Regions from separate parts of the Sodalis ligni genome, predicted to be linked through region 1. Evidence: predicted binding sites of a transcription regulator. Region 1 holds the regulator's gene; each other region holds the start of a gene.
The links. The regulator CRP, encoded in region 1, controls carbon source genes, mostly activating them, when cyclic AMP is high. The targets are predictions, from matches to a motif close to ATGTGANNNNNNTCACAT.
Positions count from the first base shown of each region.

Region 2: the regulator CRP is predicted to act here: its motif matches at 1,599-1,616, upstream of rhaS (HTH-type transcriptional activator RhaS).
Region 3: the regulator CRP is predicted to act here: its motif matches at 1,386-1,403, upstream of GTU79_RS11930 (2-hydroxycarboxylate transporter family protein).

Region 1 covers NZ_CP075169.1:538,651-541,828, forward strand. The annotation lists gene GTU79_RS02390 (YccS/YhfK family putative transporter) at 1-998, opposite strand, end outside; gene crp (cAMP-activated global transcriptional regulator CRP) at 1,050-1,682, opposite strand; gene GTU79_RS02400 (OsmC family protein) at 1,997-2,404, shown strand; gene GTU79_RS02405 (phosphoribulokinase) at 2,451-3,178, opposite strand, start outside.
Region 2 covers NZ_CP075169.1:902,613-905,790, reverse strand. The annotation lists gene rhaD (rhamnulose-1-phosphate aldolase) at 1-172, opposite strand, end outside; gene GTU79_RS04185 (L-rhamnose isomerase) at 185-1,441, opposite strand; gene rhaS (HTH-type transcriptional activator RhaS) at 1,813-2,640, shown strand; gene rhaR (HTH-type transcriptional activator RhaR) at 2,748-3,178, shown strand, end outside.
Region 3 covers NZ_CP075169.1:2,560,547-2,563,724, reverse strand. The annotation lists gene GTU79_RS11930 (2-hydroxycarboxylate transporter family protein) at 1-1,267, opposite strand, end outside; partial or broken gene GTU79_RS11925 (ATP-binding protein) at 1,726-3,178, shown strand, end outside.

The sequences.
Region 1 (3,178 bases):
GGACGTTGCGTCCTGAGCAGCCTGGCGATGCGGCTGAAGTGATAAAAACAAAATTGCCCCACCGGATTATCCGGATTTCGCTGGGCAATTTTTTCCACCGCCGACAGGGCTTCCGCCATGGTGAAACGGCCCGATAACCGATGATAAAGGATATCGTCCGCTACCACCCGCAGCCGGGCGGCAATCAATTGGGCATTATAGCGGATCACCGCTTCAGCGTGACTCTGCTCCACCAGCTTTTGCACTTCGTCCGGCTGATGCAAACTGACGGCGATATGCTCTTGCAGGTCCAGAGCCACCTGAAATGTCCGCAGCAGACGTTTGTACTGAAGCTGATGGTTGGCCGACAGCATATGCAGCTGCTGGTAAATTTGCGCAATCAGATCAATCACCCGCTGCTGCCGGGCAAACAGCGGCGGCAGGGCGGTTTCCGGGTCGGTATGCTGGGTCAGCAGGCTGTATTTCGCCTCGATATAATCCGCGAGCTCTCTATAGAGCAGGCTGAGGGTTTCCCGCATCGGCTGCTCTTTAAGCCATCGGAACCACAGGCCGGTAAACAGCCCGTACCAGGCGGTACCGGCGATATACAGCAGCGGCGGGATCCACACCGGGGCGTTGCCGGTCAGGCCGAGGGTAAAAATGGCGGCGATAAGGGAGGCGGGTAATAACCGCCCGTGCAACGGACTGATTTCACCGGTGACGCCCAGCGCCAGCGCCAGGCCCACCATGATAAAGGGCAAGGGTACGTGTACAAAGAGCAGCCACTGGATCAGTACGCTGCTGACGGCGAACAGCGTACCGCCGATGGCCAGGCGTTTAAAAAAGCGTTTATGCAGGGTATCCAGGCCGGCGATGTTGCAACAGGCGGGCACCAGGGAGAACAGCAGGCCGTTCTGCAGGCTGCCGAACAATAGCCCTATCGCCACCGGCAGGCAAAGCACGATGGTTTGCCGCAAGGCATAGTTGACTTCGGGGTGATAGATCAGTCGACGCCACATGCTGCCAACAAGCAGGCGTGGCACAGAGTACCACGCCTGTTTGATTAACGTTTAACGCGTACCGTAAACGACAATGGTCTTGCCGTGTGCGGAGATGAGATTTTGATCTTCCAGCATTTTCAGAATACGGCCCACCGTTTCGCGGGAACAGCCGACAATCTGGCCGATTTCCTGGCGGGTAATCTTGATTTGCATGCCGTCGGGGTGGGTCATGGCGTCGGGTTGTTTCGCCAGATTAAGCAAGGTTTGCGCGATACGTCCCGTGACGTCGAGAAACGCCAGATTACCGACTTTTTCCGAGGTGACCTGCAAGCGGCTGGCCATCTGCGCCGACAGACGCATCAGGATATCCGGATTCACCTGAATCAGTTGCCGGAATTTTTTATAAGAAATTTCAGCCACTTCACAAGCGGTTTTCGCACGAACCCAGGCGCTGCGCTCCTGGCCTTCTTCGAATAAGCCCAATTCCCCGATAAAATCCCCCTGGTTAAGGTAGGACAAGATCATCTCTTTACCTTCTTCATCTTTTATCAGCACCGCGACGGCGCCTTTGACGATGTAGTAAAGTGTTTCAGCTTTTTCGCCTTGATGTATTAGCGTACTCTTCGATGGATACTTGTGAATATGGCAATGAGACAGGAACCATTCGAGAGTCGGGTCTGTTTGCGGTTTGCCGAGAACCATTCGCTGTTATCCTCTTTTGTCATCGATGTCCTTGTTCAGGACATCGTATTCCCTATTACGGCGCTGTTTTATCGATCCATCTCCGTTGTAAACGGAGCGACGTTAGGGAACTTATTAGGGTCTGGTTTTAGTGATGTTCCGATCGCTCTCTTGCCCTTTCATTATCATGAGGTCGATCCAGCCTTGTTTTTAGCATAGGTTTGAAGCAGTGTCTTCTGTTGTCTTGCATCAGCATGAAGTATGTTAGGTAACATTGCCACCTTTCCAATAAAAATGTAGGGTGCAGGAAAAACTTTTTATCTGGAGTCATCATAATGCAAGCACGAGTAAAATGGGTCGAAGGTCTGTCTTTTATAGGTGAATCCGCCTCCGGCCACCAGATTTTGATGGATGGCAACGCAGGGGAAAAAGCGCCCAGCCCAATGGAAATGGTACTTATGGCGGCTGGGGGGTGCAGCGCCATCGACGTGGTATCGATTCTGCAAAAAGGGCGTCAGGATGTGCGTGATTGCGAAGTCAAGCTGACCTCTGAACGCCGCGACGAAGCGCCGAGGTTATTTACCCATATTAATTTACACTTTATAGTTTCCGGCACGGGGCTCACCGACAAAATCGTCGAAAGGGCGGTGGAGCTGTCAGCGGAAAAGTATTGCTCGGTGTCTTTAATGCTCGGCAAATCCGTGAACGTTACCCATAGTTTTGAAGTGCGTTTGCCGTCCTGAATGACGGATGCGTTACCGCTGGCGCGACGCTCCGGCCGCGCCCGGTTTATTCAATGCGTTTGCCTTCCAGTAGCTGCTTTACCAATGGTCCCATGATCAGTTCCATCGCCAGCCCCATTTTCCCTCCCGGTACCACCAGCGTATTGATATTGGAAATAAACGACCCCTGCAGCATCGCCAGCAGATAGGGGAAGTCGATATGATCCAGGCCGCGAAAGTGAATTACCACAAAGCTTTCGTCCAGCGAAGGGATGGCCTTGGCGGCAAAGGGGTTGGACGTGTCCACCGTGGGAACCCGTTGAAAATTGATATGGGTACGGGAAAACTGCGGTGTGATGTAGTTAATATAGTCTTCCATCGATCGCACCACGGAATCCATCACCGCTTCCCGGGAGTGTCCGCGTTCGCTGGTATCGCGCACCAGCTTTTGTATCCATTCCAGGTTGACGATGGGTACTACACCCACCAGGAGATCCACATGCTGCGCCACATTATGGTGGTCGGTAACCACCCCGCCGTGCAGCCCCTCGTAAAACAGCACATCCGTCGGCTCCGGCAGCGGCTGCCAGGGAGTAAAGGTGCCGGGAATCTGATTGTAGGGAACGGCTTCGTCATAGGTGTGCAGATATTTTCGCGCTTTGCCGTGGCCGGTGAGCCCATACTGCAGGAAGGTGTGTTCCAATAGGCCGAAGTCATTGGCTTCCGGCCCGAAATAGCTGATATGTCGCCCGAGATCGCGGGCCTTGCGAATGGCCATGTCCATTTCCGGACGGG
Region 2 (3,178 bases), 360 kb from region 1:
AGGATTCGGTACGGGGCTGGGGGCTGAATTCCGCACGGTACGGAGCGACATCCTCCGGCGTCAGACGCAGGCTGACGTTACCGCCATTGCGCTCATCCCAACCTTTAAGCCACATGTCGGTGGTGGCTTTGACCATTCCCTGTACGAACCAGGAAGAAAGTATGGTTTGCATAACTCATTATCCTCAGCGTTTGCTTGATACGGAACTTTCATATTCACGAACCACCCGCAGCCAATCGCCGCCGACCGGTACATCGTGAAGTTGACAATATTTATCCCACACCGCCTGCCAGGGCAGTGATTTGGTCTCTTCCAGCAACGCCAGGCGCGCGGTGTAATCTCCTTGCTGCTCCAATTCACGCAGTTGCCCCGTGGGTTCCACAAGAGCCCGCAGAAGCGCTTTTTTCATATTGCGGGTACCGATGACCCAAGCGGCGATGCGGTTAATGGACGCATCAAAAAAATCCAGTCCGATATGCACGCGATCAAACAAATCATGGCGGATGATTTCATTGGCGATGGCCTGGGTCTCATCGTCCAGCAATACCACATGATCGCTGTCCCAGCGCACCGGACGGCTGACGTGCAGCAGCAGCCGGGGCACAAACAGCATGGCGCTGGAGATCTTGTCGGAGATAACCTCGGTGGGATGGAAATGGCCGGCATCCAGACAAAGGGCGATACCGCGGCTGCTGGCGTAACCCAGGCAGAATTCACTGGATCCCACGGTATAGCTTTCGGCGCCGATGCCGAACAGTTTGCTTTCGACGGCGTCGATATGGTGGCGGCTATCCAGCTTTTCGGCTATCACCTCGTCCAGTGCGGCCATAAAGCGCTGCCGGGGCGCCAGCCGGTCGATGGTGACGTCCTTCATCCCGTCCGGGACCCAGATATTCATCACCGACGGAGTACCCAGTTCGCGGCCAAAGTAGGCGGATATCCGGCGGCTGGCCTGGCAGTGTTCAATCCAGAAGCGGCGGATGCCTGCATCGGCATGGGACAGGGTAAAGCCATCGGCGCTGAGGGGGTGTGAAAAACAGGTAGGATTGAAGTCCAGGCCCAAATCGTGATTACGCGCCCAGTCCACCCAGCCGGCGAAGTGCTTCGGCTCGATTTCATTACGCTCAACCCGACCCTCGGCCTCCAGATAAATGGCGTGGAGATTCAGCCGCTTCGGGCCGGGAATCAACTGGAAAGCCAGCTCCAAATCCCCACGCAGCTCACGGACATTACGCGCTTTGCCGGGGTAATTGCCGGTGGCCTGAATGCCGCCGGTCAGCGATCCGGTGGGGTTCTCGAAACCGGCCACATCGTCACCCTGCCAGCAGTGCATTGAAACCGGCAAGGTATCCAGCAATGTCAAGGCTGCGTCAACGTCGACATTAATATCCGCATAACGCTGCCTTGCCAATTGCCAGGCATTTTCAATGGATTGACTCATAATAAGCTTCCTCTGTCAGATGGACAGCGAGAATATTCCCCACGGCCATTACGATTATTTCTTTTATTCTATGGCTGGCAGTGTAAGAACTTTGTTCATTAATCACCTTCCGGTGAATGCCACCCCGAATGCACGGGTGGCAGAATAGCGAAGATGAATGTGAAGCAGATCACAAATATGGCAGGCAGCCAGGGTCCCTGATGTAAAAAAATATATTGTCGGCGCATCTGTGATCACCGCCGCAATTTTGATCTTACTATCACCAATCTTTAAAAAATAACCCGAATGACACTGATGCCGGTCAATAATTTAAGGTTATATTTTAGTAGCACGCCTTACTATAAAGTCCCTATAACGGTGAGGTACCGGCAATGACTTTACTCTGCGGTGAGGATTTCTTTATTTCAAAAGACGCGACGGTGGCCATTGAACCACGCTGGCCTCAGCCTGCATTCCCCGAGCACTACCACGATTTTTGGGAGATCGTCCTCGTTGAAAAGGGATCGGGTATCCATGTTCTCAACGATCAGCCCTACGTGCTAGGCAGCGGAACAGTCTGTTTTATTCGTGCCGACGATCATCATCTTTTTGAAAACGTCGACGATCTGAATTTGATTAACGTGTTGTACCGTTCCCCCCACGGATTTCGCTATCTGGCCGACCTCAGTGATTTTTTGCCCTCGCGCGACCTGCCGGACGGCCAGTTGAGCTGGCAGATAAATCATGCGCAGATGCAACAGGCCAAACAGTATATCCGCGCCTTGAGCGACTTGATGGCGGACACTTCGCCGGAAAGCATTGCCGCCAGCGAAGGGCAGTTTCTGCAATTGCTTATCATGCTGCGCAACGGCTGTTTCCAAAACCGCGGCGACGGCAACCGGGAGCAGCGCTTGCAGGGTTTGTTACGCTGGTTGCAGCATAACTTTTGCAACGATATCGACTGGATGGCCCTGGCGGAACAGTTTTCCCTGCCGCTGCGCACCCTGCATCGCCAGCTTAAGCAGCAGACCGGCATGACCCCGCAGCGCTACCTGAACCGGCTGCGCTTATTGGAAGCACGCAAGCAATTACAGCAAAGCGATAAAACCATTACCGAAATTGCCCACGCCTGCGGCTTTAGCGACAGTAATCATTTTTCCACCCAGTTCCGCCGGGAGTTTTCTTTATCACCTAAAACGCTCCGTAACGGGGAACATTGATTTCAATGAGTTAACGGTGAATTATGGCAAATGATGCCCGGCGCAATAAATCGCTCTCGCGAACGTGCCATTATTCCCCTTTTGTGTAGGTGCCGGGGAAGGTCACGATGTCACATCTGAAACTGGATACTACCGATTATTTCCTGTCAGATAAAAATGCAATCACCGTCGAGGATCGTCATCCGCAGCCGGCCTTTTCAGCCCATACCCATGAATTCAATGAATTGGTCATCGTCTGGCGGGGCAACGGCCTGCATATCCTGAACGATGTGCCTTACACCATTACCTGCGGCGATTTGTTTTATATCAACGCCGCCGATAAACACAGCTACGAATCCGTCAACGACCTGGAGCTGGATAATATCCTGTATTGCCGCCATCGCCTGACGCTATCCTCTGACTGGGACTCCCTGCTGCCGGGGGAAAACGTCGATCAGGCCCAGCGATATTGGCGGCTGAGCACGCCGGGCATGTCGGTCCTGCGGCGGGAAGTGGATGCGCTGGCGCGGGAATGCATGAAAACCGACCCGCTGTCGAT
Region 3 (3,178 bases), 2.0 Mb from region 1:
CGGCGGTGAGGATAGCCACGTCGCCGGTGCCGCCCTGGCCGCTTTGGCAACAGGACACGATGGCCACGTCGATGGGATGCATACCGATTTTTTTGCCCACCAGATAGCCGGTACCCACCAGGGTGCAGACGGTGCTGACGATCACCAGCAAATTGGAGAGGGTGAATGCATTCACCAGCTCCTGCCAGGGGGTAATGGCGACGCCGACGGCAAACAGAATCGGGTAGGTCACCGAGGTCTGGAAAAATTTATACACCACCTGGGAGCCTTCCAGCATGCGGGGAGAAACGCCGTGGGCCAGTTTGATCAACACCGCGATAAACAGCATGCCCACCGGGGCCGGCAGGCCGATCAATTTATACCCCAGCATGCCCAGCATATAGAGCAGCACCGCCAGCAGCGCCCCGGCGGCAATCGCGGTCACATCGGTTTTACCGCTAAACGTGCCGGTAAGGGCGGCGGCCGGCTGGTCCTGGCCCGACTGATTGGCCGGCATCAGCTTGCCTTCCCCGGTCAAATGGGGATAGCGCTTACCCAGCCGGTTCAGGCAGCCGGCAATGATAATGGCGGTTAATCCGCCGAGCATCACCACCGGCAATATCCGTCCCAGCACCACGCCCTGTTCCATATGCAGCAATGCGGCGTAACCGATGGAGAGCGGTATGGCGCCCTCGCCCACGCCGCCGGCCATAATCGGCAAAATAAGAAAGAAGAAGATCTGAAACGGCGGCAGGCCAAGGGCCAGTCCAACGGCCATACCCACCAGCATGCCGGCCGCCTCGCCGCACAGCATCGGGAAAAAGATGCGCAAAAAACCTTGAATCAGGGTGCGCCGGTCCATGCTCATGATGCTGCCGACGATAATGCAGCAGATATAGAGATATAGAATGTTCGTCGATTTATAAAAACTGGTGGTGGCCGTCACCACCACCTCGGGTAACAAACCGTAATGCACCATTGCTGAAGGAATAAATGTGGCGCAAATAGCCGCCGCGCCCATTTTACCCACCACCGGCAGGCGCTTGCCGATTTCACCACAGGCGAAGCCAAAAAACGCCAGGGTCGCTACCATCACCACGATATCGTTGGGTAATTTCCCGCTCAGGCAATCAATACCGATGAGTATGCCGGCCAATAAAAATAGCGGCAGTGGAATAATACCGATTTTCCAGCTATCAAGGATATGCCACCATTTTTCCTTGACAGAAATTTCTTTCACCGTTGCCGGTTCAGCTGTAGCAATATAACTGTCTTCTGTCGTGCTCATAATCACCCCCCTTATACCCGCCATACTCAAAGCTGCAGATGCGTTGGTTTTCCTGCAGCTCGAATTATTTAGGTAAGTAAAATAAGTGCTGGAATACTAAAAACGGCTGACGTTATTTATGTGATTGAATTCAAATTTAAACCGCTATTTTAAAGGTCTTAAAGATTTTAATGGATTTTATTATTTCATGGTCATGGCAGTGGCGCAATTTATCTTAATAGAATTTTTATGGGTTATATGATTTCAATGGTTTTATGGTTTTAATGGTTTTATTCCTCAAAAAATAGCTTGTTAATGAAAGGTGGGAGATATGTAGACTGAGTTTTTAACACTCGGTCGACATTTAGCGGTAATATCCCCAACGGTTGTGGTTGAGATCACACTTTAGATTTGGCGCCCTTACACCTGATTTTAATCATGATAAGATTACCGCGTTTGCCTAATGGCTATGATTTATTATGTGTATAAAAGTTTCTTTCCATATTAAGTTATTTATCAGTCTGATCCTTTTCTTTTCATTATTGCTATTGCTGATAGGCATATATTATTACTACGACTTGGATAAGCAGCTTTATGCTGAACTCGGCGCTCGCGCTCAGGTCCAATCGCGGGAAATCGCCATGATCCCCACGCTGATTGATGCGGTTGAAATCAAGGATACCGACGCCATTGCCGCCCTGGTGGGTAAATTGGCAAAGCGCAGCGATGCCAGTTATATCGTTATCGGCGATGAGCACGGTATGCATTTATATCATTCGGGTTATCCCGGCAGCATTGGCAAATCGATGATCGGTGGAGACAATACAGAGGTATTGCAAGGTAAAGACAGCATTTCCGTGCGGCGCGGCGGTTTAGGTATCTCCTTGCGCAGTAAGGCGCCCATATTCGATGGGCAACATCATATTATTGGCATTGTTTCTATCGGCTATTTGAAAACTCGTATCGATATGCTCAGCACCGGGAAATTAATTAATATTCTCGTGATGGCGTTAATGTTGCTGGTGGCATTATTTGTGTTTTCCTGGTGGTTTGCCAATACGATGAAGAAACAGATGTTTTCACTGGAGCCAAGAGAAATAGGCCTATTGGTCCGCCAGCAAAAGCGCTGTTGGAATCCATTTTGAAGGCGTGATTGCCATCGATAAAGAATACCGCGTTGCCGAGATCAATCAAGCGGCCAAATCGATACTCTCCCTGCATGCGTCCTCAAGAGAACTGCGCGGCAAACGCCTGTCATCGGTGATTAAACCCATCCCTTTCCTGCATGAAAAAACCATGCTGGCCAGCGATACCCATGACGAAATCTGCCTTTTCAATCAGGTTACGGTCATCGCCAGCCGCGTGCGGATTTTGCTGGAGGACAAGTTGCAGGGCTGGGTAATCAGTTTTCGCGATCAGCATGAAATAAACAGTCTCAATGTTCAATTAAGCCAGGTGAAGCGCTATGCGGATAATTTACGTATTTTGCGTCATGAGCAGTTGAACTGGACCGCCGCCCTCGCCGGGTTATTGCATATGAAACGCTATGATGAAGCAATACGGTATATTGAAGCGCAATCGGAAAGCGCCCAGGAAATACTTGATTTCGTCTCGGCGCGTTTTTGCTCGCCGGCATTGTGCGGCTTATTGCTGGGCAAGTATGCCGGGGCGCGTGAGAAAAACGTGGAGTTGTTATTTGATCCGGCCTGCGGCCTGGCGCAGCTGCCATCCGGCCTGCGCGAAACCGAGCTGATGTCGATTATCGGCAACCTGCTGGATAACGCCATTGAGGCAACCCTGTTGCGCAAGGGGGAGCGCTATCCCATAGAGGCCTATATTGTCGGTAGCGCCCGTGATGTGGTGATCGAAATAGCCGATCAGGGCATCGGTATCCCCCAGGCGATGCGGGAACGGATTTTCGACGTGGGCATC